3 regions of the Fictibacillus iocasae genome follow, and region 3 is predicted to be linked to each of the others. Evidence: riboswitches for the same ligand, from Rfam matches in the RefSeq annotation. Region 3 holds a riboswitch; each other region holds the start of a gene.
The links. Region 3 has a riboswitch for S-adenosylmethionine ahead of metK (methionine adenosyltransferase). Riboswitches for the same ligand answer to the same signal wherever they lie in the genome.
Positions count from the first base shown of each region.

Region 1: it holds a riboswitch for S-adenosylmethionine, as region 3 does, so the genes downstream of both, ACFQPF_RS09275 (MetQ/NlpA family ABC transporter substrate-binding protein) here and metK (methionine adenosyltransferase) in region 3, are expected to answer to the same signal.
Region 2: it holds a riboswitch for S-adenosylmethionine, as region 3 does, so the genes downstream of both, mtnK (S-methyl-5-thioribose kinase) here and metK (methionine adenosyltransferase) in region 3, are expected to answer to the same signal.

Region 1 covers NZ_JBHTCP010000015.1:14,379-24,216, forward strand. Annotated here, with positions in the region: gene ACFQPF_RS09230 (DUF4304 domain-containing protein) at 197-616, shown strand; gene ACFQPF_RS09235 (hypothetical protein) at 884-1,378, shown strand; gene ACFQPF_RS09240 (hypothetical protein) at 1,391-1,567, shown strand; gene ACFQPF_RS09245 (YwbE family protein) at 1,567-1,755, shown strand; gene ACFQPF_RS09250 (helix-hairpin-helix domain-containing protein) at 2,051-2,263, shown strand; gene map (type I methionyl aminopeptidase) at 2,270-3,013, shown strand; gene ACFQPF_RS09260 (alpha-hydroxy-acid oxidizing protein) at 3,042-4,160, opposite strand; gene ACFQPF_RS09265 (methionine ABC transporter permease) at 4,164-4,838, opposite strand; gene ACFQPF_RS09270 (methionine ABC transporter ATP-binding protein) at 4,810-5,850, opposite strand; gene ACFQPF_RS09275 (MetQ/NlpA family ABC transporter substrate-binding protein) at 5,867-6,676, opposite strand; SAM riboswitch class I at 6,761-6,875, opposite strand; gene ACFQPF_RS09280 (nuclease-related domain-containing protein) at 7,375-8,289, shown strand; gene ade (adenine deaminase) at 8,520-9,838, shown strand, end outside.
Region 2 covers NZ_JBHTCP010000014.1:70,218-80,055, reverse strand. Annotated here, with positions in the region: gene ACFQPF_RS08675 (carbon-nitrogen family hydrolase) at 110-889, shown strand; SAM riboswitch class I at 976-1,133, shown strand; gene mtnK (S-methyl-5-thioribose kinase) at 1,252-2,454, shown strand; gene mtnA (S-methyl-5-thioribose-1-phosphate isomerase) at 2,458-3,519, shown strand; gene ACFQPF_RS08660 (sugar ABC transporter substrate-binding protein) at 3,516-4,655, shown strand; gene ACFQPF_RS08655 (sugar ABC transporter ATP-binding protein) at 4,652-6,157, shown strand; gene ACFQPF_RS08650 (ABC transporter permease) at 6,135-7,166, shown strand; gene ACFQPF_RS08645 (amino acid permease) at 7,637-8,980, shown strand; gene ACFQPF_RS08640 (LysE family transporter) at 8,977-9,600, opposite strand; gene ACFQPF_RS08635 (hypothetical protein) at 9,729-9,838, shown strand, end outside.
Region 3 covers NZ_JBHTCP010000051.1:61,656-71,493, forward strand. Annotated here, with positions in the region: gene ACFQPF_RS16740 (MFS transporter) at 1-520, opposite strand, end outside; partial or broken gene ACFQPF_RS16745 (pentapeptide repeat-containing protein) at 670-1,535, shown strand; gene pckA (phosphoenolpyruvate carboxykinase (ATP)) at 1,595-3,181, opposite strand; SAM riboswitch class I at 3,455-3,566, shown strand; gene metK (methionine adenosyltransferase) at 3,718-4,923, shown strand; gene ACFQPF_RS16760 (UDP-glucose dehydrogenase family protein) at 5,254-6,564, opposite strand; gene ACFQPF_RS16765 (glycosyltransferase family 4 protein) at 6,579-7,721, opposite strand; gene ACFQPF_RS16770 (phosphatase PAP2 family protein) at 7,739-8,290, opposite strand; gene ACFQPF_RS16775 (VOC family protein) at 8,450-8,833, shown strand; gene ACFQPF_RS16780 (gamma carbonic anhydrase) at 8,811-9,332, opposite strand; gene ACFQPF_RS16785 (alpha/beta hydrolase) at 9,414-9,838, shown strand, end outside.

The DNA of each region.
Region 1 (9,838 bases), on a different contig from region 3:
AGTGACACCATTATATCGGAATGCACTTCCATTATTTATATAAAAAAAATTATCCATCAGCTGATTACATAAGAAGGAAACCGCATTCTAGAAAAGAATTGGGTTAGATAAAGATTCTTCAACCTTTTAACAAGGCAAGGCGCTGATTGAGGTTTTATAGCTGGGTTCATTAGCGAAAAAATGGGAGGAAAACCGTTTGTCCAGTCACCGAGATGCCCTAGTAACGTCCTTAAATGAGATCGTCATACCACATTTAAGAGAGCGCGGGTTTAAAGGCTCGCTCCCTCATTTTTATAGGAAATGCGCAGACCGCACAGATTTAATCATGTTTCAATTTAGTCTGTACGGCGAAGTACTGTACGTTGAAATCTCCAAATGCTCTAAGGATGGTTATACAGAAGAAACGACAGGCAAACACATTTCACCACAGAAAGTAAAAGTCTATCAAATAGGCGGCGGCTCGCCATATAATCGAACGCGTATCGGCAAAGATTCAGATGATGAGTTTACATTCAATGAGAAGACGACAGATGAAACCGCCAGAAAAATCGTTGACGCTTTGGATGAAGCCGAGAAATGGTGGAGTTCCTATCCAAATTGGTGGAATCAAGGGTGAACGCCGTTAAAGCGATTCTCAACCACATCGAGTACATAGCGGCTCTTCTCTTTCTGTTGTTTTTTCTATCCAATAAAAAAGCACGCATAGCCTTTACGCTTTTCTTGAAACATCACAGAATACAGGTCCTTCTTTTTGTCCTATTGTTCTGCCTCCCCCTTGCAATCGTCTTCCTCATGATCGCAGTCAGATAAGGGGCATTTCTGTTTCACACCTGTTGTGTGTTATAATCAACGCATCAAACATAAGAAACGGAGATTACGATACATGCTTTCTTTTGAAGAAAAAATTGCGATTATTGAAGAGAATTTCCCGCAGCTGTCGCGCGCGGATGTGTCCCTAGGACGCGTGAACTACCACTATGAGGAAAGTGTTCAGGACAAGACGATTGTCGTGTACCACCTTCACCCGAACGGAAACGGATTCGTATACGGCGGCTACCTGCCGCAGAACCAGATCAATGACAAAGGCTATGTGAACATCCGTGAGTTTGAAAAAGACGAACTGATTGCGCAGATCGCTGAAACGATTGAATTCATGAGCAAAAAGCACGGCTGGCAGCAGGAAAAGAAGAATAAAGAAGACGATACAGACCGCAACGAATCAAAATGGCTCGGACCTGATTATGAGTACGTGACGCTCGCGTTTGAAAATGAGCTGTGGTGCTTATTTGATGATAACGACAACCTGGAAGCAGCGTTTGAAACGTATGCTGAAGCAGAAGGCTATTTAAAAGAAGAAGGCTTTAAGCCGAGAAAATAGGAGGCTTACAACATGGCTGAGGAGAAGAAAAAATTAAGCGTGCAAGAACTCGCGAAACAGCGTTTGGCACAGAAAAAGGCACAGCAGGGCGGCGGGGCATTCAGCACGAACCCTGTGAAATCCACGAAACCAATGTCGAGCCAGCAGACGAAAAAGAAAAACAACCAAACACGCCGGACAGGTGTCTAATGCACCGCCAGCGCTCGAATATTAAGCCAGGATTGAACGTGAACGTCATCTTAAAGGCGGATCAGCGTACAGGCAAGAAAACGAACGGCATCGTCAAGGATATTTTGACAAAATCGCCGAACCACCCGCACGGCATCAAAGTCCGTTTAGAGGACGGGCAAGTCGGACGGGTCATCGACATACTATAAAGAAAACTCGGCTGACGCCATGCCTTTAAGTCAGCCTTAGTTGCCCTTACACTATGTACATTAACTTTTTGCCACGTCGAGTAATCATCTTGCAAAAAAGTTATACTTTCCTATAGTGTAAAGAAAACTCGGCTGACGCCAAGCCTTTTCGTCAGCCATAGTTGCCCTTACACTTTGTTCGTTAACTTTTTGACTGCGTCGAATTCCTTCACTGTTAAAAAGTAATTTTTTTTAAAAGTATAGCAAAAGCCAGCCTGAACCTGAGGCTGGTTTTTTTAAAAAGGAGCGGTGTCCTATGGGTAGTGAAAAGATTGACCTTCCTAAAGTCGGCAAACCCGCACAGCGTGCCCTTACTCAAGCTGGCTGCAACTCTTTAGAAGACATCACCAAACATAGTGAGACCGAAATCGCGAGCCTTCATGGCGTTGGACCGAAAGCTATGAAGCAGCTGCAGCAGGCACTTCAGGACAATGGAATGAATTTTGCAGATAACAAAACGAAAGGCTGATACCTCATGATTGCACGTACAGAAGCAGATTATAAAGGATTAATGGAGATTGGAAAAATCATTGCTGGTATAAGGGATGCGATGGTGCAGGCGACAACTCCTGGCATGACGACCAAGCAGCTGGATGAGCTGGCAGGAAAGCTGTTCGCACAGCATGGCGCCGTCTCAGCTCCGATCGAGATGTACGGATTTCCAGGCTACACGTGCATCAGTGTGAACGAGGAAGTGGCGCACGGCATTCCCGGCAAGCGCGTGATTGCTGAAGGAGACCTCGTGAACATTGATGTGTCGGGCTCAAAAAACAGGTATTATGCCGATACGGGCATCTCGTTCGTGGTCGGTAAAGGTGATCAGCGTCTGTTCGATCTTTGCACTGCGACGCAGGAAATTTTTAACGAAGGATTGTCCAAATTTGTAGCCGGAACGAAGCTTAATAACGTCGGACGCGCGGTGGAAAACGCCGCAAAGAAACGCGGCTATAAAATCCTTCGCAACTTAACCGGTCACGGCATCGGCCGCTCGCTGCGCGATGCGCCTGACTTTGTGCATAACCATTACGAACCGTTCGACAACACCTTGCTCGAAGAAGGCCTCGTACTCGCTTACGAGCCGTTCGTCTCCACCAGAACCGAGATGGCGTACGAAATGGAAGACGGCTGGACACTCGCCACGACTGACGGCAGTTGGGTCGCCCAAATCGAGCATACGATCATTGTGACGAAAAATGGACCGGTGATAACGACGGAATAACGCGAAAAGCTGGCATATGCCAGCTTTTTTAATTCACTTTTCTAACTGTTCCTCTGTTCGCTTCAGACACAGCAGTTAATCCTGTTAAAGCAACAGCTGTATCAACATCTTTTATATACTGTTCGATAACATGCTTCACGCCATTCTCGCCACCTACAGCAAGTCCATAAACATATGGACGTCCAAGGAGCACAGCATCAGCGCCAAGTGCAAGAGCTTTCACTACATCGGCTCCTCGTCTTATGCCACTGTCGAGCATGACGGGAATTTTTCCTGCTACAGCCGTAACGATAGGAGATAGAGCATCCAAAGACGAAATACAGCCATCCAGCTGCCTGCCGCCGTGATTGGAAACAACAATTCCGTCAAAGCCCGCATCCACCGCTTTCCTGGCGTCTTCTTCATGAAGCACACCTTTTATTATTATAGGAAGGGATGTTATTTCTCTTAGCTTTTTAACTTTTTCCCATGTTAAAGACGGTGTGAAGAACAGTGACTGCAGATGAGCCAAAGCACCGGTCATGTCTTCAGCAGGAGGTTTACTCAACCTGCTGAGAAAAATGGGATCTTGTAGAAAATTCGCAGCACCCTTTCCGAGTGCCAGCGGAAAATATTGATGATCCAAATCTCGTTCTCTGTACCCTACGACTGGCATATCGACAGTAACTGTAATTGCTGTATAACCGGCTTTTTCAGCGCGGTGCACCAAACTTGCTGTCACTTCAAAATCAGAAGACCAGTATAGCTGAAACCATCTGGATCCAGTTCCGTTTGCTGCAGCAATCTCTTCTAATGAAAAAGTAGAGACGGTGCTCGCGATAAACGGTACACCAAAAGCAGCGGCTGCCCTTGCTGAGGCGAGCTCTCCTTCTGGGTGTAAGATGCCCTGATTGCCAATCGGCGCGAGTATGAAAGAAGCTGGTAGATGAGTGCCTAAAATATCCGTTGATAAAACGCGGCTGCTCACGTCCTTTAAAACGCGAGGAACGATTGCCCATCGATTAAAAGCTGTTTCATTTTCACACAATGTTATTTCTGCGCCTGCACCACTCTGCACATACGTAAACGGTTCTTTTGAAAGAGCCAGTTCAGCTTCTTTTTCAAGGTTAGAATAAGAAAATGGAAGCATTTTTTCACTAACCGCCATACCTTAATCCTTCCTCAATCTCGATGCCAGCACGTTCCCCGCCGTCTGCAGACCTTGCACGAGCACGACCAGTAGGAACACGGTCACGTACATGACGTCTGCCTGATAGCGCAGGTGGCCGAACCGGTAAGCGAGGTCACCAAGTCCGCCTGCGCCGACAAGGCCTGCCATTGCGGTCGCCCCGATCAGTCCGATTGTTGCGATCGTCAATCCGAGAACGATCGCCGGGCGCGATTCGCGCACAAGCACATTCCAGATGATCTTTTTCGTCGGAATGCCCATCGCCTCGTAAGCCTCGAGCACACCGCGGTCTACTTCAAGAAGCGCTGATTCCATTAAGCGCGCAATATACGGCGCCGTATAGACGACGAGCGGGACAATGACACCTTTTACCCCGATCGACGTGCCGACAATGAACTTCGTAAACGGCAGGATGAAGAATAAAAGAATGATGAACGGCACGGACCGGATCACGTTGATGAGCGTGTTCAGAAACGAGTACACATACTTGTTCTCGAGGCGCGCGCCCTGTCGCGTCAATACAAGGAACGCCGCGAGCGGCAAACCGATTACGATGGAGATGAGAAGCGCAATCGACGTCATCTGGAGCGTCTGCAGTATCGCTTCTATGATTTGGTCGCCCCATAAATCAAGAAATTCGCTTATTTTTGACGTCATTCCGATTCACTCCTTCCACCAAAACATTTTGCTGCTGCAAAAATTCTATGGCCCGGCTTATTTCATGGTCATCACCTTGCAAATGAACGATTAATCGTCCAAAAGGCACATCCTTCAGCTGTGTAATCGTGCCTGAGAGAATGTTCGGAAACACGTTGAACTTTTTACTCACGAGCGCGAGAGTCGGCTCGCCAGGCGTTGTATCAACGAACGACAAACTGACGATTGAACCGGTTTCTTTTAGTTTGGAGAGCAGCGCCTCTGGCAGCTGATGATGGAAGATGCTGTTCACGAAGCGCTTTGTTGTGTCATGCTGCGGCGCTGTGAACACATCAAGCACCGTACCGCTCTCCACCACCTCACCGTTTTCCATCACCGCAACACGATCGCATATTTTCTGAATCACTTTCATCTCGTGCGTGATCAATAAAATGGTGATGCCAAACTCTTTGTTAATTTTGAGCAGCAGATCGAGAATCGCCTCGGTTGTATCTGGATCGAGTGCACTTGTCGCTTCATCACTTAATAAAATTTCCGGCTCATGTGCGAGTGCCCGTGCGATCGCCACACGCTGTTTCTGGCCGCCAGACAGCTGAGAAGGGTACGAATCCGCTTTTCCCTCAATGCCGACGATCGACAAGTATTTTTTCACACGGTGGTCAATTTCCGCTTTCGGCAGCCCGGAAAGGCGCAGTGGAATGGAGATGTTTTCATAAACGGTCGCTGTTTTCAGCAGGTTGAATCCTTGAAAAATCATGCCGATTTTTTTGCGCGATTCACTTAGCTTGTTAGAAGGAAGCTTCGTGAGCTCGGTGCCGTTTACCGACACTGTTCCTTCTGACGGCTTTTCAAGCAAATTCACACAGCGGATGAGCGTGCTCTTACCTGCTCCGCTGTACCCGATCACGCCGTATATCTCACCCTTTTTCACGTCGAGGGAGACGTTTTTCAGCGCCTCCACACTCCCTTTTTTCGTCACAAACGTTTTGGACACGTTCTGCAGCTGAATCATACGCTCCTCCCCCCTTTTACCAAGACGGCAGAACGGCGCCGTCGAATTCATTTTCAATAAAGTCCTTCACTTCTTTCGAGCGGTACGCTTTCTCAAGCTTCTTCAACACCTTATCGTTCTTGTTCTCACCGCGCACAGCGACTAAGTTCACGTGCGGCGAATCGTCTCCTTCAATGAACAGAGAGTCTTTCTTCGGCTTCAGTCCGTGCTCGATCGCGAAGTTGGTGTTGATCGTTGCCGCTGTCAGTTCATCCAGCTGTCTTGGAATCTGTGACGCTTCTAGCTCCACAAACTTGACGTTTTTCTTGTTCTCCACAATATCTTTTTGCGTCGCTTCCATGCCAGCGCCTTTCTTTAGCTTGATCAGTCCTGCTTTTTCATAAAGATTTAGCGCTCGTGCCAAGTTGATCGGATCGTTCTGAATGCCAAGCTTGTCGCCTTCCTTGATGTCATCAATGCTCTTAATCTTGTTTGAGTAGATGCCGAGCGGGAACGTCACCGTATCGAAAACTTCTACAATATCAAGCTTGCGGTCTTTCTTGAACGTATCCAAGTACGGCTCTGTCTGGAAGCTGTTCGCGTCCAGTTCCTTTTCCGACAGCGCCACGTTCGGCATCACGTACTCGTTAAATACCTTCAGTTCAATCTCCAGGCCGTCCTTCTCCGCTACCTCTTTTACCTTTTCAAAAATCTGCTCGTGCGGTCCAGCCGTCACACCGATCAGCAGCTTATCCTCCGGCAGCGCCTCGCCTTTATCCGCCGATCCGCTCGCACACCCCGTCAACGCAAACACCAACACTAGTAAAAAAAGTCCCCATTTTTTCATCTTTCAATTTCCTCCTCTTGTTTTGTAAACATCAAAAAGCCTCTCTGAAAGTTTCAGAGAGGCATCATATACGGAACCGGACCTCTCTCATCTTTCAAAACACATAAGTGTTCTGCAGGATTTAGCACCTGAACTTACAACATGTAAGTTTGGTTGCCGGGTTTCATAGGGCCAGTCCCTCCACCACTCTGGATAAGAGTAAATATTCTCAATATTTAATTGTTTACAATCATAATGCCGAGTGCAGGTCGTTGTCAACACTATTTTTTCTAGTTGCTGATCGGCTGGCTAGCATTTGTTTGCGAATTTGAGGAGTTTATTTGCGAATCCGGCTTATTTCTTTGCAAATCTGCGCCTCTTATTTGCAGGTATGAAAATTTATTTGCACGGCGAAATTTTATTTATTCTTCGACATGTTTGTTTGCAGCACACCCTCGTTATTTGCACCCTCCAAAATCTATCATTTTCTCAAAAAACAGCACCTCTGCAAGTCCAAAACGAGACTTGCTCTAAGCGGCCATCCCCATCTACAACCAAATCCCCGCTGAGAACACCATTTTACTCATTTGGCTGCACCCGCTAATTATGTCATGATGACTTCCAAAAGGGAGGTGGATCCATTGGTCACCATTCTAAAAAAGAGGGATATCCCGCTCAAAATTTTAAAGCTTGAGGCATTGTTGAGGAGGCTTCCGGCTATGCACAAAAAGCGGGCGGACATTGAAGAAGATCTTGCGCGAAGCTTGGCGGGGTATCGCGGTGAGCAGGCGCTGCATTATGATTTTCAATTTCTCAAGCAAAACCATTATTCTGTGCTTGAAGACCTCAGGCTAGAAAATGAGAATGGCGATTTTTTTCAAATTGACTGCCTTCTGCTCTCACCATCGTATCTGCTCATTTTAGAAGCGAAGAACATGTCCGGCTCTATCCTGTTTGATCAGCACACGCGGCACATCATTCACAATAAAAATGGGCTGGAACGGAGCTACAGTGATCCTCTGCTGCAGGTCCAAAGACAGCGCATCCAGCTTGAAAAGTGGCTCAAACAGCAAAAATTTCCGTTCGTCCCCGTGATCACTCAAGTGGTCATCAGCAACTCCGACACCCGGTATGACGCTACGTCCAACCACCATTTCGTCTATCAGAACGTGACATCACGGTTAAACCTCCCCAATCGGACGGCTGAATTTGAATCTGCTCATACAGATGAAGTGTTATCTGCTAAGCTCATCAAACAAATCGCCAAATCGTTGATAAAGCGCAGCACACCATACAATCCCGATCTCATGCATTGGTACGAATTGAAGCTGAGCGACTTGATATTAGGCGTATTCTGTCCAAATGCCGACTGCCCGTCCGTCAGAGACCCGATGTTCAAAGTGAATTCCGGGTGGCGATGCCCCTTTTGTCTCGCCTTTTCGCGGGACGCTCACCTCACTGCTCTAAAAGATTATGTGCTGCTCGTCGGTGACGAGATCAGCAACTCTCATTTTAGGGATTTTGCTCGTATGGAATCCGTTTTTACAGCAAGTCGGTTGTTAAAGCAGCTGTCACTGCCCTCGTCCGGTGCAAAAAAGAACCGAAAATATAAGCTCTCACTGCCGAAGTCATAATTTATTTGCAGATTCGCGACATTTGTTTGCGAATCTGCGATAATTATTTGCAAGTTCAAACCATTTATTTGCAGATCCGAAAATTTATTTGCAGCGCCACATTTTATTTATTTTTCGACACAATTATTTGCAGCCGCAGCCTTTTCTTTGCAGCAGCGACCAAATCTCACACGTTTCAGCACCGCAAAAAAGTGCCACACTTATACTACTGAATATAAAAGGAGCTGCTCATGGACGAAATCACATTAAAACGCCGGATTGATGCCGCCGCCAAGCGCATCCCGGCGGACTTGATCATAAAGAACGGCAAAGTTATCGACGTCTTTAACCTGGAAATTATCGAAGCCGATATAGCCATCATCGACGGATACATCGCTGGCATCGGTTTTTACGACGAGGCGGACGAGATCGTGGACGCGGCCGGCCGTTATGTGAGTCCGGCTTTTATTGATGCACACGTGCACATTGAGTCGTCGATGGTTACGCCAGTAGAGTTCAGCAAGGTTTTGCTCGCGCACGGCGTGACGACTGTCATCACCGACCCGCATGAGATTGCCAACGTGTCGGGTACGAAGGGCATCTCTTACATGCTGCAGCAATCGGAAAACCTGCCGCTGGACGTGCGGGTCATGCTGCCGTCATGCGTGCCATCTACACCGTTCGAAAATGCGGGCGCGGTGCTTGAAGCCGATCGCCTTCACCCTTTTTACAAACACAACCGTGTACCCGGGCTGGCTGAAGTGATGGACTATCCGGCTGTGCTCCACGGCAAAAAAGAGATGCTCGATAAGCTTTTATCTGCCGCTAATCACAAAGCCATCATCGACGGCCACGGGGCGGGTCTCGATGCAGATGGCATCAACGTGTATGCATCTTCCGGCATCTCAACCGATCACGAATGCACGACGGCCGAGGAAGCGCGCGACCGCATCACCCGCGGGTTGTACGTCCTTATCCGTGAAGGGTCAGTGGCGAAGGATCTGGCTGCATTGCTGCCAGCTGTGACGTCTGCCAACGCCAGCCGATTCATGTTTTGTACCGATGATAAGCACCTTGATGATCTCGTCGCAGAAGGAAGTGTTGACCACAATGTTCGGCTCGCTATCAAGCAAGGCATGGATTCAATCCAAGCGATTCAGCTATGTTCATTGAACGCGGCGAAATGCTATCGTTTGAACGATAAAGGCGCCATCGCACCAGGGTATAAAGCTGACTTTCTGGTGCTGGACGATTTGGAAAATGTCGCGATTGCAAGCGTCTATGCGGAAGGAAAACTGGTCGCTAAAGACGGCAGCTACTGTGGTCCGGAGCTCAATCAACAAGCTCCGCCAAAAGCACTCACCGACTCGATCCATATTGCTCCGCTCTCAGTAGAGCACTTTGTTATCGGGCTGAAAAAAGGCGACCATGCAAACGTGATCGAGGTGATACCAAATAAGCTCGTCACGAAAAAAGTAACGGCTGCGGTTGGAGAGCATTTTCCTTCTGCAACAGACGATCTTCTTAAAATCGCCGTGATCGAACGGCATAATAAGACGGGCAACATCGG
Region 2 (9,838 bases), on a different contig from region 3:
TGCTACACGAACTGACAACTCATTCTTTTCTGATTGTTCTTGAAATTCTAATGAGTAATGTTATACGCTATGTTTAATTCTGTCAAAGAAATTTTCGGAGGGCAAACAATTGAAAATTACGTGCGCGCAATTTGATGTGATCTATGGAAATCCAGAAGAAAACAGAAAGAAAGCCTTACGATGGATCACTCAAGCTGCTGAAGATGGAGCAGAAGTCATCGTGCTGCCGGAGCTGTGGGATACAGCTTATGACCTTGAAAGACTTGGAGAGATTGCAGATACAGAAGGCCGTAACGCGATTTCTTTTTTAAGCGGTCTTGCTAAAAAGCATCACGTCCACATCGTTGGAGGTTCCATCGCTTATGAAAAAGACGGGAAAGTTTCCAACACCATGCTTGTGTTTGACCGTGATGGTACCTTGAACGGACAATACAGCAAAGCACATTTAATCCGGCTCATGAACGAAGAAAAGTTTATTACTGCAGGAAGTGAAACCGCACATTTTGCAATAGATGATGTTCAGTGCGCAGGATTGATCTGCTACGATATAAGGTTTCCGGAGTGGGTTAGAAAAATTGTGCTTGAAGGCGCAAAGATTGTGTTTGTTCCCGCTCAATGGCCAATTCAGCGTGACAAACACTGGCGCACTTTGCTGACGGCGCGTGCCATTGAAAACCAATGCTACATTGTTGCATGCAACCGTATAGGAAAAGACCCTGCTAATACGTTTGCCGGACAATCTCTCATTATCGATCCTTGGGGTGAAATTGTGGCAGAAGCAGGCTCTCATGACGAAACCTTGCTGTCAGCCGACATCGATCCTGCTCTCTCAGATGAGGTAAGATCTCGTATTCCTATTTTTGAAGACCGACGAGAAAATTTGTATTAAACTTTTGTTGACAAATTGTTATTACATGTTTTAGTATAACAATTATGAATTGTCAGTCTAGTGTGACAAGTAATCAAATAGCACGTCTCTTATCAAGAGCAGGTGGAGGGAATTGGCCCGATGAAGCCCAGCAACCGACCGTAATACCATTGTAAAATGGGGCTCCATTCACATGGGGCCGCAAGTAAAGCTTGCGCATGGCACGGTGCTAATTCCAGCAAACAATCCGTTTGCGAGATAAGAGGCACGGAAACAAATATTCCGAGCCTCTTTCTTATGAAAGAGGCTCTTTTATTTTGGTCATGTTTGTAAATTTAACGAGAATCATTAATAATCACAAAAGGTTTTTAGGGGGAATAACAATGACAGTACTCACAGAGAACACATATAAGCCGCTGACTAACGAAGATGCGGCTGCTTTAGTAAGAAAGCTGAAATTAATAGACGGCCATGATCTTGCTGTTTCTGAAATAGGCGATGGCAACTTGAACCTCGTCTTTCGGGTTCAAAGCAGCACTGAATCTATTATTGTGAAGCAAGCTCTGCCTTACGCGAAAGTGGTTGGTGAAAGCTGGCCGCTGACATTGGATAGAGCGAGAATCGAAAGCGAAGCACTCATCCTTGCGGCAAAATATGTTCCAGATCTAGTACCAAAAGTACTCTACAGTGACAGCACTCTCGCTGTCACGATAATGGAAGATTTGTCAGATCACTCTATTTTAAGAAAGAGCTTGATAGAAGGCACTGCTTTCAGCAAACTAGCAGCTCACATTGGACAGTTCACGGCAAGAACAGCTTTTTATACAAGTGATTTTTATTTGCATCCGTTCGAGAAGAAAAAGCTCGTGCAGCACTTCAGCAATCCAGAGCTCTGTAAAATCACGGAAGATCTCGTCTTTACAGATCCTTTCTTCGATCACGACACAAACGAGTTTTCCTCTGCATTAAAACCTGATGTTGAAAAAATTTGGAATGATGAACTGCTGAAAAAAGAAGCGGCAACATTGAAGTATCAGTTCCTTACTCAAGCGGAAGTGCTGCTTCACGGAGACCTTCACACAGGCAGTATTTTCGTCACGGAAAAATCAACAAAAGTCATTGATCCTGAGTTCGCTTTTTACGGTCCGATAGGTTTTGACCTTGGCCAATTTTTTGCCAATATCGCTTTAAATTATTTATCTCAGCATCACCATTCTTCAGAACCGTTCAACCGCAAAGAGACTCAGGAAACGTTATTGACTGTCATTCAAGAGACATGGACTGTTTTTCAAAACGAGTTTACAAGACTTGTTCATGAGGAGAGCAAAGAAGTTTTCGCTCGTACTCCGGGTGTGTTACAAAATGTTCTGGAAAAAACCTTCATTGACAGTGTTGGGTTTGCAGGATGTGAGATCATCCGCCGTACAATCGGACTTGCGCACGTTGCTGACTTAGACAGCATCCCGTGCGAGGATGTACAGCTCTTCCTCAAAAAGAAAGCGCTGCATCTTGGCACATCGTTGATCAAGTCTAGAAAATCCATTTCGTCTATCGAGCAATTCACATCCATCATAAGAGGAGCATAAATCATGAGTTTTACACAAACCGAAATTTCATCAGTCCGGTACAGAGGCGACCATTTGCTTATATTGGACCAGCAGCAGCTTCCCGAACATACGGTTTACTTAAACGTTACAAAAATTGAACACGTTTGGGATGCGATTTCTAAACTTAACGTGCGTGGTGCACCGGCAATTGGAATCGCCGCTGCATTCGGCCTCGTAATTTGGACTAAGCAGTATAAAGGCGAGGATTTGCCTGCGTTTCTTGCTGCTTTGCAGAAACAGCATGACTATCTTGCCACTTCCCGTCCGACTGCTGTCAATCTGTTTTGGGCGATACGCCGTATCACAGAAGCGGCGGCAAAAGCAGAAAGCGTCGCGCAAGCTGTGTCTCTGATTGAATTAGAAGCTCTTTTAATTCAAAAAGAAGATGAAGAAACGTGCCGCAAAATCGGCGAGCATGCCCTCTCTCTTTTAAAGAACGGCGACGCGCTCATGACGATCTGCAATGCAGGAGGCATAGCGACCGCCCGTTATGGAACAGCACTTGCTCCCTTTTATATTGCCAAAGAAAAAGGATGGAATCTTTCGGTATATGCAAACGAGACGCGCCCGGTGCTGCAAGGCTCCAGATTGACAGCCTGGGAGCTTCAAGCAAATGGAATCGATGTGACCCTTATCACCGATAACATGGCTGCTCACACTCTGAAAACAAAAAACATCGCTGCTGTGATCGTCGGCTGCGACCGTGTCGCCGCTAACGGTGATACAGCAAATAAGATTGGAACATTCGGGCTGGCACTTCAGGCAAAAGCGCTTGGCATCCCCTTTTACGTTGCCTCTCCTCTATCAACGGTCGACCTCGAAACAAAGTCAGGCGATGACATCCCGATCGAGGAACGTCCTGCAAAGGAAGTCACACATTTAGCTGGCAAACGAATCGCACCTGAAGGGATTAAAGTATTTAATCCTGCGTTTGACGTTACACCCGCTCAATACATTTCAGCAATCGTCACCGAAAAAGGCATTGTAACAGGAGATTATAAAAATAAGCTGCCTAAGCTATTTCAGGAGGATCAATCATCATGAAACAATGGAAACCCGCAGCATCAGCACTGCTTGCCTTCAGCCTTCTTCTTGCCGGCTGTTCAAGTGAACAAGATGCGGTAAGCAAACCGCCAGCTACACAGAATAAACAAGAAAAACCATCACAGCCGGCAAACGCTGCTGCAGGATCAGAAACGTCAAAAGAAATACCTGATGCTGTTAAAAAACCTCTGAAGATCGCTGCGATCGTTCAGCTATCGATCGGAACGTTCTCCTCTCAATATGCGCAAGGCTTAAAAGAACAAGTAAACGAATTTGGCGGGGATGTCCAGATTTATAATGCGGATAATGATTTATCCAAAATGGCGTCTTATGTGGAAAATGCGGTCAGTCAAAAAGTTGACGGCATCCTGCTTGACCACGGACGTGCCGATGCACTCGCGCCAAGCGTCAAAAAAGCCGTCGAAGCTGGAATTCCGGTCGTCGCTTTTGACAGCGACTTGAACATTCCTGGTGTAACCGTGATCGACCAGGACGATTACAGTCTTGCGTGGAACTCGCTGCGCACCCTCGCACAAGACTTAAACGGAAAAGGTGAAATCGTGTATGTATGGGTCGGCGGATTCACACCGATGGAACGCCGAAACGTCATCTATGAAGCGTTCAAAAAGCGCTATCCGAACATAAAGGAAGTCGCACGCTTCGGAAATGCCAGCCAAAATACAGCTCTTGATACACAATCCCAGATGGAAGCGCTGCTTCAGAAATACCCGAACAAAGGCGACATCGATGCTGTGTTTGCACCGTGGGATGAATTCGCAAAAGGAGCTGCCAGGGCGATTAAACAGGCCGGCAGAGATGAGATCAAAGTATACGGCATCGATTTGAGCGATGAAGATCTTCAGCTTATTCAAGAAAAGAACAGTCCGTGGACAGCTACTGCTGCAACAGACCCTGCTGATGTAGCCAAACTGCAAGTTCGTTTCTTATATCAAAAGGTTGCCGGTGAGGAAACACCGCAAATATACAGTGTTCAGCCTCATCTTGTGCAAAAGAGCGCTCTTCCTGAACAAAAAGTGAGCATGAACGATATCGGCAAGTACGTTGAGGGCTGGGGCAAGTCAGACGCCGCTATTTCCGCTTGGATGGAAACATTGAGCAAGGAACAGAAAAAATGAACGCACTGATATTAAAAGATATCCGCAAGTCGTTCGGCCGCCAGACGGTGTTAAAGGGTGTCAGCTTCTCACTTCATGCAGGTGAAATTCACGCTTTATTAGGTGCAAACGGTGCAGGAAAAAGTACTTTAATGAAAATTCTCTCTGGCGACTATTCAAAAGACAGCGGATATATCACGATCAACGGACAGGAAGTTTCTATCTCATCGCCCCGGGAGGCGATGAAACATGGTATTGAAATGGTTGTACAAGAACCAGATACCGCTCTTATCCCCTCTTTAAGCGTAACCGAGAACGTGACGATGGAGGACCTGTTATCAGGTCCTTCCTTTATAAACTGGAAAAGTACCCGAAAAAAAGCTAGAGAAAACCTTGCACTTGTCGGGCTCAACATAAGTGAGGATAAGCTTTTATCAGATTGCACCATCGCTGAGAAGCAGCTTATCCTGCTTGCACGTGCTTTATCAAAAAATGCCACATTTATCATCCTTGATGAACCGACAGCAGCACTTAGTGAAAAGGAAACGGAGAGGCTGTTTTCGGTTATACAAAACCTGAAAAAGAAAGGGATAGGCTTTGTTTTTATCTCACATCGCCTTCCTGAAATTTTCAGCACAACAGACAGAGTCACCGTATTAAAAGACGGACTCGATGTGTTTTCAGCTGAGACGAAACAGACAACTGCTGATGAAATCGTGCATCACATGATCGGCTCGCTGTTAGAAAAAGAAAAAGAATTCACTTCACACCGTACAAAAAACGTTCTGCTAGATGCCCGATCATTCTATATCCCGAAATCAGGCAAGACTATTTCCTTTACGCTTCAAGAAGGTGAGGTGATCGGCATCGCAGGCCTTGTCGGTGCTGGAAAAACGGAAACGGCAAGAGCGTTATTCGGTGCAGATCTATCGCCTAGTCCGCTGACGATTAGAGGAAAGGACAAAACATGGTCTTCTCCTCAAGATGCGGTATTAAACGGATTGGCATTCATTCCTGAAGAAAGAAGAAAAGAAGGTATTCTCACTTCCTTTTCACTCAGTGACAATCTTGCGCTGCCATCTCTGGCAAAATATACGTCAAAAGGTTTTCTCTCTTCTTCTACTATTGATAACGCGGCTGCAGAGTGGATTCAAAAACTCGGAATTAAAGCGGAAAGCCCAGCTGTGACTGCCGGCCTTTTAAGCGGAGGAAATCAGCAAAAAGCGGCGATCGGAAAGTGGCTGATGCACGGAGGGGATATTTTTATTTTTGATGAACCAACGAAAGGAATCGACATCCGCGCAAAAGAAGATGTTTTTTCTCTCATTCAAACGCTGGCTTCTCAGGGAAAGGGCATTTTGTATTTTACGAGTGAATTGAATGAGCTGTTTGCCGTTGCCGACAAGATCCTCGTCATGTATAACGGTGAAATCACTGCCCAATTTTCAAGAGAAGAAGCGACATACGAGCATATCATGCATGCCGCAACAGGAGGTCAACATGTCACAGCCCATACTTCATGATCAGCAGCAACCCGCACTAAACCGCCAGCACCTGGCAAGTAAACTTTATCCGTTTTTATTCAAATACGGTACGCTTATCGTTATCGTGCTGACGGTTATCGTCTTCAGCATTTTAAACGACCAGTTTCTTTCTTATAAAAACTTCGCCGATATTTTGCGAAGCATTTCTATCATTACACTGCTTGCGATCGGCGTTACCATCTCTCTCATCGTAGGAGGTTTTGATCTGTCTGTCGGTTCAACAGCAAGCCTTGCGACCGTCACAAGTGCTGCAGTTCTCGTCCTTTACAGACAGGAAACACTCATCGCTATCCTTGTTCCGATAGCTGTCGGACTTTGTGTTGGTTTGCTCAATTCATTCTTGGCCGTAAAAGTCAGGCTGCCTGATATGCTTGCTACTCTTGCTGTTATGTATATCGTCAATGGGCTGCATTTAACGTTTACAAAAGGATTTTCCATTTACAACAACATGCCGCTTGCTGATGGCGGAACAGCACCTGGTGTTTTTCTTCCATCCTTTTTGTTCATCGGTCAAGGTGAGGTACTGTCTATTCCCATGCCGGTCATCATCATGATCGCTGCCGTCGTGATCGTTCATATTTTCTTGAATTATACACGCCCTGGCCGCCTTCTTTACGTGACAGGCGGAAACTTCGAGGCAGCCCGCCTCTCTGGCGTGCCTGTCAATCGGTATAAAATGTATGCTTACCTGCTTTCCTCCTTATTCGCTTCGCTTGCAGGCATCGTGCTTGCATCAAGAATCGGAACTGGACAAGTATCAGCAGGCGCTCCGCTTTTAATGGATGGTGTAGCAGCCGCATTTATCGGCTTCTCTGTCTTTGGAGCCAACAAACCAAACGTCATCGGCACCTTCTTCGGCGCCGTGCTCATCGGAGTCCTCTTAAACGGACTCACTATGCTGAACGTCCCTTACTATGCTCAAGACATCGTCAAAGGATCCATCCTAATCGGCGCCCTCGCGTTCATGTACTACGCCAAAAAGAATTAGCGTATTTTGGTTTCTATTTAATTTAAGATGATTACAAAAGCAGGTACGACTAACCGTAATATCTTAATCAACTTTGAATCCTTCATTGATAAGTTGATCGCAGTGAAATGCGCCGACTCCTCGAAAGTGAAACTCACATTTTCTTGCGTTTGATGTCTTGCTGCGCCGCCTTCCTTATCCTGCGAGTGGGAGTGAGGAGGTGAGACCTTCCAAAGGCGCTTGCGACGGAAGGGCTCACCCCTCTGGATAAGCATGCGCCTGTAACGGAGATTAACCACTTCTTAGATTTCTATAAACAGTTTTTCGATATAAAAGTACACTTCAACACTTCTCTGTTACTCAATAAGGTTTAATACAGAAAAGCATCCAAACGGATGCTTTTTCTCATTTTCTGTAAAAGTAAATAACTGGCTGAATATCTTCCCTCTCACTATTCAATCCTATAGAAGAATGGGAAAGGTGGGATTGTAATGAAGAAAGGCGGCTGCAGCACAACTGCACCGAAAGGCGAATTAAAATGGTGGCAGCTCTCTCTCATTGGGGTAGGCTGCATTATTGGAACGGGCTATTTTTTAGGATCTGGCATCGCGATTAAAACGACCGGCCCTTCTGTACTTTTGTCGTATCTGCTAGCAGCAGTATGTACATATATTGTTTACAGCGCGCTTGCAAAAATGTCTTCTGCCGATCCGCAAAAGGGCTCGTTTTGTGCATACTCTGAAAAAGCGTACGGCCGTTGGGCAGGATTCAGCTGCGGATGGGTTTATTGGACATCAGAAACACTGATTGTCGGCAGCCAATTAACGGCACTATCCATCTTTTCTCAATTTTGGTTTCCGCACGTTCCGCTTTGGATATTCGCTGCAGGTTACGCACTGTGCGGGCTTGCTGTCATAGTGATTGGCACAAAAGGATTTGAACGGGTTGAAAACATATTGGCCATTATCAAGGTTGCAGCCATTTTTATGTTCATCATCATCGCCATCCTCGCCTTCTCCGGTGTTCTCCACGGAGATGGATTCAAACCCAAAATTCCAAGTTCGGTTCCTGACTTTTTTGTCAATGGGTTTTCTGGCTGGTGGAGTTCCTTGCTGTTTGCCTTTTATGCTTTTGGAGGCATTGAAATTATGGGACTTATGGCGATTAAGCTAAAAGATAAAGAGGATTCTCTCAAAGCCGGTCGCATCATGCTCCTTGTTCTGGCTATCATTTACACCGTTTCGATCGGCCTTGCTGTTACAATGGTTTCTTGGACGGTGTTCAATGACAAAGAAAGCCCTTTTGTATTGGCGCTGCAAAACTTTGATCTTCCTTTTTTTCCTCATATTTTTAACGGAGCATTGCTTATTGCTGGTTTCTCAACGATGACTGCTTCATTATTTGCTGTTACTTCCCTGCTTGTCACGTTAGCAGAAGGAGGAAACGCTCCCGAAATTTTTGAAAAAGGAAAGAAAATCAAGAACATACCTTGGCCGTCACTTCTCGTTACCATAGGCGGAATCAGCTTCTCGATCATTCTATCTTTGGCCATGCCCGGCAAGGTATATGAATATTTAACAACCGGTGCTGGTCTGATGCTTCTTTATAACTGGGCATTTATCCTTTTGTCTTCTTATAAATTGATTGAATTAACACTTTTTGAAAAAGGAAAAAACATCGCCGGGTTTTTGCTCATTTTCGCAGCAATCAGCGGCACGTGCTTGGAGAAAACAAGCCGCACAGGATTTTTTGTCAGCTTAGGCTTTTTATGTGTCATTGTGCTCGTGTTGTTAAAAATGAAACGTGTTTGGAAAAACGAGAGTTCGGTTTCCTAAAAAAGAAATAAATACGCTTCATAACCAAAGTAAAGACCAAAAGCAACCAGACATAACCCGGATATTCTCGAGATTGCGACCAATATTCTATCGTCAAGAAATTTACGGAAGCTGCTGGACACGACCGCCATCGTGAAATCCCAAAACAATATTCCGATGAAAATGGCTCCGCTGTAAAGAAGCAGCTTTTCCATGCTATAGCGTGAAGCCGTTTCAGCAAGAATAGAGCCGTATATGCCGATCCAAAACAAAATGGTGAGAGGGTTCGTAAGTGACATGAGAAAGCCAGCAGTGAAGCTCCTTCCTCCTTTTTCCGTGTAGGATGTCTGCTTTTTCATATCATTTTGCTTCATGTTCAAACTTTCAATTCCTGTATATAAAAGAATAAAGCACCCAAATAACCAAAGAAACGCTTTGATAAACGGCGTATTAATATATTGTACAAGCCCTAGGTACACAAGCAGCATATACAGCCCGTCCGCAAATGTCGCACCAAGTCCAATCATCCAGGCGTTGAAGAAACCATGTTTAATTCCTCTGTCCATCTGTGCAGCGTTCACAGGGCCGATCGGGGCAGCCAAAGATATTCCGAGCAAAATGTATTTGAAGAAGACAAGCATAAATAACCTCCCGTTCAAAAGTGGACAATCCAGATGCATGTCTAAGTTTATTCTGATTTTTGTTCAATAAGAACCGTGCATAATTGCCCTCTCATGTGCAAAAACTGACGTAAAAAGGAGCGGTTCACGTGAATGAGAACATGATTCATGAAGCACTATTGTCGGTGCGCCAGGCAGATGCTGCAATAATAGAAGCACAAGCCAATTCTTCCTCATCTGCCTATCAGAATGCTAAAAA
Region 3 (9,838 bases):
CGGCATCGATCATGTAAATCACATCAGTGCCTATGAACGTCATGAGCGCGCCGCCTGCAGCAGGACCTACGATCTTTGTTCCGTTCTCAATGATTGAGCTGATTGAGTTAGCTTGCTGCATATGTTCATCAGGTACGATTTCCTTCAGCTTCCCGTTTTTAGCGGGATTAAAAAGCGCCGAGAAAACACCGAGTAAGAACATCAGAATATAAACATGCCAAACTTCTGAAGCGGAAATGAATAATAACATGACGAAAACCCTGGCAAGATCTGATCCGATCATCAGCACTTTCCGTTCTGTGCGGTCTGCTAATACTCCCGCAACCGGTCCGAGAACGGTCATCGGGACAGCGAGTGACAACAGAATAAGAGACATCTCGAGCGGTGTAGCGTTCCATTTAAGCCCGGCCATTGTGAAAATTGCCATGATGGACAGCCAGTCTCCAAGATTGGAAATGAGCTGTGCAGAAATTAAATAACGGTAAGGCGCAAGTGACAATAACGGCTTGGTGCTGCTCATACATGTTCCCTCCTTCAGTAAAATAAAATCGACATCAATGTCATTATTATAAATGACATTGATGTCGTTAACAACCTTTTATTGGTAAATTAACGAAAAAATGAAATTCTTTGATATCCTTAACTTAAAATGGAAAAAGAGGTATTTCTATGGTGACTACTCTGGATACTAATCGAGATTTTTCATTAGCGGATGATTTAAGACCGGACTGTGAAAACTGTTTTGGCCTTTGCTGTGTGGCACTGCCCTTTGCGGCGTCTGCTGATTTTCCCGTTAATAAGAATGGAGGTGAGCCTTGCCGCAATCTTCTTGGTGATAACAGCTGTTCGATTCACAGCCATCTTAGAACGAGCGGCTACAAAGGCTGTTCGGTCTTTGACTGTTTTGGTGCCGGACAGAAGGTATCGCAGCAGACGTTTTCGGGACACGACTGGCGCCTTAACAAGGAAACGGCACAGCTTATGTTCCGTGTGCTGCCTGTCATGCACCAGCTTCACGAGATGCTCTGGTATTTGGCAGAATCGCTGACGAGACCTGAAGCTTCGTCGCTATACAAAGAGCTCGAGAGCCACTATCAAACTATAGAACGAATGACGATGCTCAGTGCGGAAGAATTGCTGCAGCAGGATGTCCATTTACTCCGGATAAATGTCAATGAAGGGCTTCTAAAGACGAGCGAAAAGGTAAGGTCTCCTTATCGGATAAAAAGCAGTCAAGTCGGGAAAAGAAAGCACAAGGTGGGCAGGCATGCTGATTTGATGGGTGCCAATCTTAAGCACGCCAATTTAAAGGCACGGATCTACGGGGGGCATACTTCATTGCCGCTAATCTAAGAAACGCAGATCTGAGGTTCTGTGACTTGATTGAGGCAGATTTGCGTGATGCTGACATTAGAGGAGCAGACTTGACAGGAAGCCTATTTCTTACCCAAGCGCAGGTTAATGCAGCAAAAGGAGACGCATCTACGAAACTTCCAGAGCAGCTGAAGCATCCTGCACATTGGAATAAGAAATAGATGCTTTTGTAAAATGATTAAAACAAGCTGCCGGAAACTCCGGCAGCTTGTTTTGGCTCTTATGCGATTGGTCCTGCATTTTTGATGGCTTGTGATACGTTTGAAAACTTTTCAAAATTGGCTTTGAATTTTGCGGCGAGCTCTTTTGCTTTCTTTTCATATTCTGCTTGGTCCGCCCATGTCTTGGAAGGCTGAAGCACTTGGTCAGGAACACCAGGGCAGTGGACCGGAATGTGAAGGCCGAAAATTGGATCCACCACTGTTTCGACCGTTTGAAGCTCACCAATCAGCGCCGCCTGCACCATCGCGCGTGTATAAGCCAAGTTCATCCGGCTGCCGACGCCATACTCTCCGCCGCTCCAGCCTGTGTTCACTAAGTATACGTTCACTTCATGCTGATCGATCTTATTCCCGAGCATCTCGGCATAAACCGTTGCTTCCATCGGCAAGAACGGAGCTCCGAAACATGTGGAGAACGTCGCCTGAGGAGACGTGACGCCTCGCTCTGTTCCAGCAAGCTTGCTCGTGTATCCAGAAAGGAAATGATACATGGCCTGCTCTTTTGTCAGTTTGCTGATTGGGGGAAGAACACCAAACGCGTCTGCTGTTAAAAAGATAATCGTGTTGGGATGGCCGGCTACTCCAGGAATCATGACATTAGGAATCGCGTCAACAGGGTAAGCCGCCCGTGTATTTTCTGTCAGTGAAGAGTCGTCGTAATCGCTCAAGCGTGTATCGCTGTCCACAACCACGTTTTCTAAAACACTGCCATATCGGATGGCGTTCCAGATTTGCGGCTCTTTTTCTTTGGACAAGTTGATACATTTTGCATAGCATCCGCCTTCGATGTTAAACACGCCAGTATTCGCCCAGCCGTGCTCATCGTCACCGATCAGACGGCGGTTAGGATCTGCTGAGAGTGTTGTTTTACCTGTCCCTGAAAGGCCGAAGAAAAGGGCAACATCGCCTTCAGTCCCGACGTTTGCTGAACAGTGCATAGAAAGGATGCCTTCTTCCGGAAGAAGGTAGTTCATGACAGAAAACACGGATTTTTTTATTTCTCCGGCATATTCTGTACCGCCAATTAGGATAATCCGCTTCTCAAATGATATAATGATGAAAGTTTCAGAGTTTGTGCCATCTTCAGCTGGATTTGCAAAGAATCCAGGAGCCGAAATGACCGTAAAGCCCGGATCGATGGCTTTTGCTTCTTCCAAGTTGTTCGGTCTTACGAACATCTGGTGCGCGAATAAGTTATGCCATGCGTACTCGTTAATTACCTGGATAGGAAGGCGGTAAGCATGGTCTGCACCAGCGTAGCCTCTGAAAAGGAAGAGCTCTTCCTTATTTCCAAGATAAGCGAGCACCTTTTTGTAAAGGCTTTCAAATTTTTCGGAAGAAAAAGGTTTGTTCGTTTTTCCCCAATCGATCTTTGCTTTGCTGGATGTTTCTTCCACAATGAATTTATCTTCTGGAGAACGGCCTGTATATTTCCCGGTAGTCGCACGAAGCGCTCCTGTGGAAGTTAATAATCCTTCTTTACGGAGCAAAGCTTTTTCTACAAGAACAGGTACTGGCAGGTTCATATGTGTTTGCGGGCTGTTTACCAATTCATTCAAAGAATTCGTGGATTCTACAGTATTCATATAAGGCGATACCATCCTTTATCCTAAGTTTTTATCTTAATTAGTATAACACATTGATTTAAATAATGTATACTATTTTATCGTTTTTATCGTAAAAAGTTCTTAAAATAGGCAAGTTATTATTAAAAGGTTCTGTTAATTGAAAGAAACACCTAAAAGGAAAGACCGCTCTGTTTTGAAGAGCCTGCTATAGAAAGGAACGCGACTGAATTTACCAGATCGCAGCTGTTGACACTAGTGGTCAACTGCGCTATTATAATCTCCGAACGGCTACTCTTATTCCGAGTAGGTGGAGGGACAGGCCCTATGAAACCCAGCAACCTGCACTCAGAACTTCTGAGTGAGAAGGTGCTAACCTGCAAGGTGAATACCTTGAGAATAAGAGGTGAAGGCATGGAATGGAATCCTTTTCCCTCGCTTCTTAAACAGGGAAAGGTTTTTTTTATGCCCTAAATCAGTCAGCGGAATATATATGTTAGTTATATAGAGGAATAAAGTACCGTATCTATCTTTTTCAATTTAAGGGAGGACCTCAAGTGTCTAAAAAAGTAAGCCGCCGTTTATTCACATCCGAGTCTGTTACAGAAGGACATCCGGATAAAATTTGTGACCAGATCTCAGATGCTATTCTTGATGAGATTTTAACTCATGATCCTAATGCGCGTGTTGCGTGTGAAACGTCTGTAACAACAGGACTTGTTCTTGTTGCAGGTGAAATTACAACGTCTACGTATGTTGATATTCCTAAAGTTGTCCGTGAAACGGTGAAAGAAATCGGTTACGACCGTGCGAAATACGGATTTGACTCTGAAACATGTGCTGTTCTGACTTCTATCGACGAGCAGTCTGCTGACATCGCGATGGGTGTTGACCAGGCACTTGAAGCGCGTGAAGGTTCCATGACGGATGAGGAAATCGAAGCGATCGGAGCAGGCGACCAAGGTCTCATGTTCGGATATGCTTGCAACGAAACACCTGAGCTTATGCCGCTTCCGATCTCACTTGCTCACAAGCTTTCACGCCGTTTGACAGAAGTGCGCAAGAGCGAAGAGATTCCATACCTTCGTCCTGATGGGAAAACGCAGGTAACGGTTGAATACGATGAGAACGACAAGCCAGTGCGCATCGACACGATCGTTATCTCTACACAGCACCACCCTGAAAACACACTTGAAGAAATTCAAGCGGATGTTAAAGAAAAAGTAATCAAGCCAGTGGTTCCAGCTGAATTGATCGACGAGAACACAAAATACTTCATCAACCCAACTGGCCGCTTCGTAATCGGCGGACCTCAAGGTGATGCAGGCTTGACTGGCCGCAAGATCATCGTTGACACTTACGGCGGATACGCTCGCCATGGCGGCGGTGCATTCTCTGGTAAGGATGCAACAAAGGTTGACCGTTCTGCGGCATACGCGGCACGTTATGTTGCGAAGAACATCGTCGCATCAGGCCTTGCTGACAAAGTTGAAGTTCAGCTAGCTTACGCGATCGGCGTGGCTCAGCCAGTATCTATCGCTGTTAACACATTTGAAACAGGCAAAGTGGATGAAGAAGTTTTGGTTGAGCTTGTACGCAACAACTTTGACCTTCGTCCTGCAGGCATCATCAAGATGCTAGACCTTCGCCGCCCGATCTACAAGCAGACAGCTGCCTACGGCCACTTCGGACGTACAGACATCGAGCTTCCTTGGGAGCAGACAGACAAAGCAGCAGCGCTTAAAGAACAAGCGAACGCTTAATACTCATATGAAAAAGCCACGCGATTTTTTAAATCACGTGGCTTTTTTTATAGTCATGATGCTTTAAAATTGGCGCGCAAGCTGTTAAAAGCGGCGCGTATGTTTACGATCGGAATAAAAACACACGCGGTAAATTTTAAGATATTTCAAATCAGAAAAATGGCGCAAAAGCCGTCGGGAGGGGAGGTGTGACCTGTTTAATTCCTTCCAAAAAATTCACTCGGCGTGAATGCAAGGTGAACTGGCTCTCATCCTTCTTGTTAGAATTCTAAGAAGTGGTGGATCTCCGTTACAGGCACAACCCTGGAGCGGAGATCCACCCATTGGCTTTCACACACTTTTAGCAGTCAGTGAGTCATGCAAGGGTCTTCCGATTGAGGCATAATACATAGATACTTCTTTGCTGAGCATTTCAATTTCTTCGATCCTAAACATATTGCGTCCGTCTATAATGATTTTTCTTTTAAGTGTATTTAACATGTCAGGCTGCAGAAGCTGTCTGAATTCCGGCCAATCTGTCATGATGACGGCTGCGTCGGATTGCTTTAAACTTTCTTTCAAACTCGCTCCTTTTGCCGCACGATGAACAGGATTATGCCGGACGAGCGGGTCGTAAAGAATCACTTTAGCCCCTTCATTCAGAAGGTGTTCAGCGACAGAGACCGCAGGAGAACAGCGCACATCATCAGTCATCGGCTTAAAAGAAAGCCCTAGAATAGCTATTCGTTTATCTGTTAATTCTTTCAATGCTGCTTTTATTTTGCTAACAACGGCTGCTGGCTGATTTTCGTTAAGGGCAAGGGTGTTTTCAATGAGCGGCAGTTCCGTTCCATGCTTTCTCCCGATGTGAAGCATGGCATTCAGATCTTTAGGAAAGCACGAGCCGCCGAAGCCTGCGCCTGCTTTTAAGAAGTCTTTTCCGATACGGCTGTCCGATCCGATGGCAGCCTGAATGTCATCGATGGATGCACCTGCCCGGTCAGCAAGAGAGGCGATCATGTTACTGTAGGAGATTTTCATGGCAAGGAACGAGTTGGCTGCATATTTGGCCAGTTCTGCACTTTCTCGGCTCATCAGCAGTTTTGGGCAATCCCACTTTTCATAAAGAGAAAGCACTTCTTCACCCGATAGTGGCTTATCTGATCCGACGATGATCCGGTCTGGATATAGAAAGTCATGGACCGCACTTCCTTGACGCAGAAATTCAGGATTGCTGATGAAGGTCAGCTTACAGTTTTTGTTCAGTGATCGGGAGAGCTCTTCCATTCTTCGAGCTGTGCCTGGAGGGACGGTGCTCTTAATAATAATGTACTTGTCTGCTTCTGTATAATGACAAATCGCTTCTACCGCGCTCTGTAAATAGCTTAAATCCGCTTCGCCATCTGCTCCTTGAGGTGTTCCGACGCATAGGAAAATATATCGGCATGTTTCTACGAGCTCTTTCACACAATTGGTGAAAGAGATGGTATGTCCAGTAAGGAGTTTTTCAAGGCCGGGTTCAAAGATCGGCAAGCCTCCAGCATTTAATGTGGCAATTTTTTCTTTTGAGGTGTCGTGGACCATGATGTCCAATCCTCTTGATGCAAAACAAGCAGCCGTCACGAGCCCAACATAACCTGCACCAATTATCCCTGCTTTCATACGCTTCACCCTCCTTATGCGGTATAGCTTTTTCGTTTCTCAAAAAGGACTTCTTCGTATTGTATCAGCAGTCCGCCTAAAATGGTAGACCACGACTGAGACAGAGCATACTTGCGGGCGTTTGTGCTCATTTTTTCCAGAAAGGCTTTGTGTGCACATACTGTTTGGATGGATTCAACAAAAGACTGGGCGTTGCGGCTCTCGCAGATCATACCGGTTTCACCATGAGTGACAATTCCTGTTACCCCGCCTTTATCTGCAACAAGTGCAGGTGTTCCAGAAGCCATTGCCTCAAGGACAACATTACCGAACGTTTCGGTGGAGGACGGAAAAACAAACAAGTCAGAAGACGCGTATGTACTAGCGAGCTCTTCCCCTGATAAATAACCGGTGAAGGTTGCTTTAGAGCTTCGAAGGCGCTGTTTCATCTCCTTGAAGCAAGGACCGTCGCCGACGATGATCCAGTGAACCTCTTCTTGCAGGGGAGGAGGAAGCGAAGTGATGATTTCTGTTAATGTATCCAGGTCCTTTTCTGGAGCGAGCCTGCCAGCGAACATGAAGAGATACTTCTCCTCAATGTCGTATTTTTCTCTTATGCTTGCGTTGTGTTTAGAGGGGGAGTATTGTGTGCAATCCACTCCGCGGGACCAAATATGAATATTTGAAAAACCGTGTGAAGAAAGGGCTGATTGGGTTTCAGCCGAAGGGACGAAGATTCGTTGAAATGGCTCATGAAACCATCTCATGTACTTCCAAAGCAGGGGAGAGAAAAAATCTAAACGGTAATAGGCCAAGTACTTATCAAAGTGGGTATGATAAGAAGCGACCATTGGAGTGCCGGATTTCTTGCCATAATGCAGACCGCACCATCCAGTGTTGAACGGTGTAGCCACATGAAGTAGATCGGGCTGAAATGAATGAAGAGCTTTTTCAAGAGCTGACTTGTTGGGAACGGCGATACGGCATTCCGGGTAGAGAAAAAAGGGCATGCTCGGCAATGCGCATGTCTGCATCGAATGGCCGTCCTGGGAAAGTACAGGAGAAATAAGCATAACGTCAACGTGCTGTGACTGCAGAAAGGAAGTTAGTCTTGAAAGGGTTTTTGCGACACCATTAACTTGCGGTTCGTACGTGTCTGTAAATAAAGCCAGCTTCATTCGTTCAGCCTCCTGTTTTATAAAAAGTATGGAACAGCATACACTTTCATTAAAAACAGTGAAAAGAAACCTGAGCTTGTGCCTAACACGAAGCCTGCGAGGACATCAGTCGGGTAATGCAGGCCGAGGTACATGCGAGATAAACCAACAGAGACAGCAAGCGGAAGCAAGAAAATACATGTTATGGGAAATAGCAGAGCCAGCGGTGTAACGACGGAGAAAACAGCCGTCGTATGTCCGGACGGAAACGAGTGGTCCTTTAGCGGATTTTCTGTTGTGCGTGTGCCAGGCAATGCGAGATAAGGACGTTTGCGCGGATAGCATTTTTTGGCGACAGCGACAGGAAGATGGCTTACCAGCAAAGAAAACATGCATGCATACGCTGCTGGCTTTTGATCATGAGGCATAAAGAGAGCGAGAAGGATCACGGATAGGATGGAAAATGTAGCCCCACCTGCATGGGTGATGCGTCGGAAATAAGCATCAAACATCCTGTGCTGCATCCTGTCATTGATCAGTCTGAAGAATACACATTCTTTTTCATAGATCCAGCCCATCATCTTGATCATTGAAAGACCCCCTGTTCATGACGTTATGTTCATGATACGAAGTTTGTGTTATGGCAGTTTTAAGGAATTGTATGACTTTTATGAAGGTCAGCTTTCTCATACAAGAACGCATTGTGATAGAATGATATACACTAAAAGTTAGCCGCAGGGGGAATAGATATGTACGAAGGCATTCACCATGTGTCTCTGCTTGTCCGGGATTTGACGGCAGCGAAAGTCTTTTATGAGGATGTACTGGGGTTCAACGTGTCATCAGAGCGGCCGGAATTTAACTTTCCTGGCGAATGGTATAGGATCGGAAGTACTCAGCTTCATTTAATCGTGCATGAAACAGGATCAGCACGCAGGAATTCCACAGCCATTGACAGCCGTGACGGCCATTTTGCTGTCAGGGTGAAGAATATGTCCGAGCTTATCCTCAGGCTTGAAAAAGGAGGGGCTGTGTATAAAGACACCCCCCGCAATAAAACACCCTGGCATCAAGTGTTCGTCAGTGATCCGGACGGCAACTTGATTGAATTTAACGCTCCGGCTTCTGGATAGACTTATAATATTGGCCTTTTTCTTCATATTCGCGGCGTATCCTCGCCATATCCGCTCTGTCAGCATCGGTCAGGGTTCGTATGACTTTAGCCGGTCTGCCGAAAGCTAGGGTATCCGGCGGAATCACTTTACCAGGAGGAACGAGGCTTCCTGCGCCGATGAATGCCCCTTCCCCCACTTCAGCTCCGTCAAGTATAAGAGAGCCCATGCCGATCAACGCGTTCTTTTTTACCGTGCAGCTGTGCAGGATAACTGAATGGCCTACCGTAACGCCATCTTCTAGGATAAGCGGCCGGTTCGGGCTTTGGTGGAGGACAGAGTTATCTTGGACGTTGACTCTGGCACCGATGATGGTAGGTGACACGTCACCGCGTATTACTGTGTTGAACCAGATGGAGCTGTTATCTCCAATCGTAACATCTCCTGTGATTGTCGCATAATCGGCGATGAATGCGCTGCTTGAAATGACAGGTTTTTTATCATGATAAGGATAAATCATACAGGCACTTCCTATCGTTAAAAGGATTAAGTACGTTAAAAGTGTAGCAAACGGTTAGAGGTAAGAGAAGGGGGTTATAACATGTGGACTTGGAAATCAAGCAAAGAACATAGTAAAGGAACGGTTGTGCTCGTTCACGGAGCGGGAGAATATCACAGGCGATATGAATGGGTGATCAGAAGGCTGAATGAATCAGGCTACCATTGTGTGATGGGAGACCTACCCGGCCAAGGTACGACGACAAGAAGACGCGGTCATATTAACTCTTTTAATGATTATATCCAAGAAATTGAAGGATGGGTTCACACGGCTGCAGGATTTGGCCTTCCTGTCTTCCTTTTCGGTCACAGCATGGGAGGGCTTGCCGTCATCCGTTCTTTGATGGAAAAAGAAATGCCCGTCACAGCGGTTGTTCTATCGTCTCCTTGTCTTGGGCTCGTGAACCCGCCATCTAAAGGCAAAGAAGCACTTTCCCTTGTGCTGAATAAAATTGCGCCTTCTGTTAA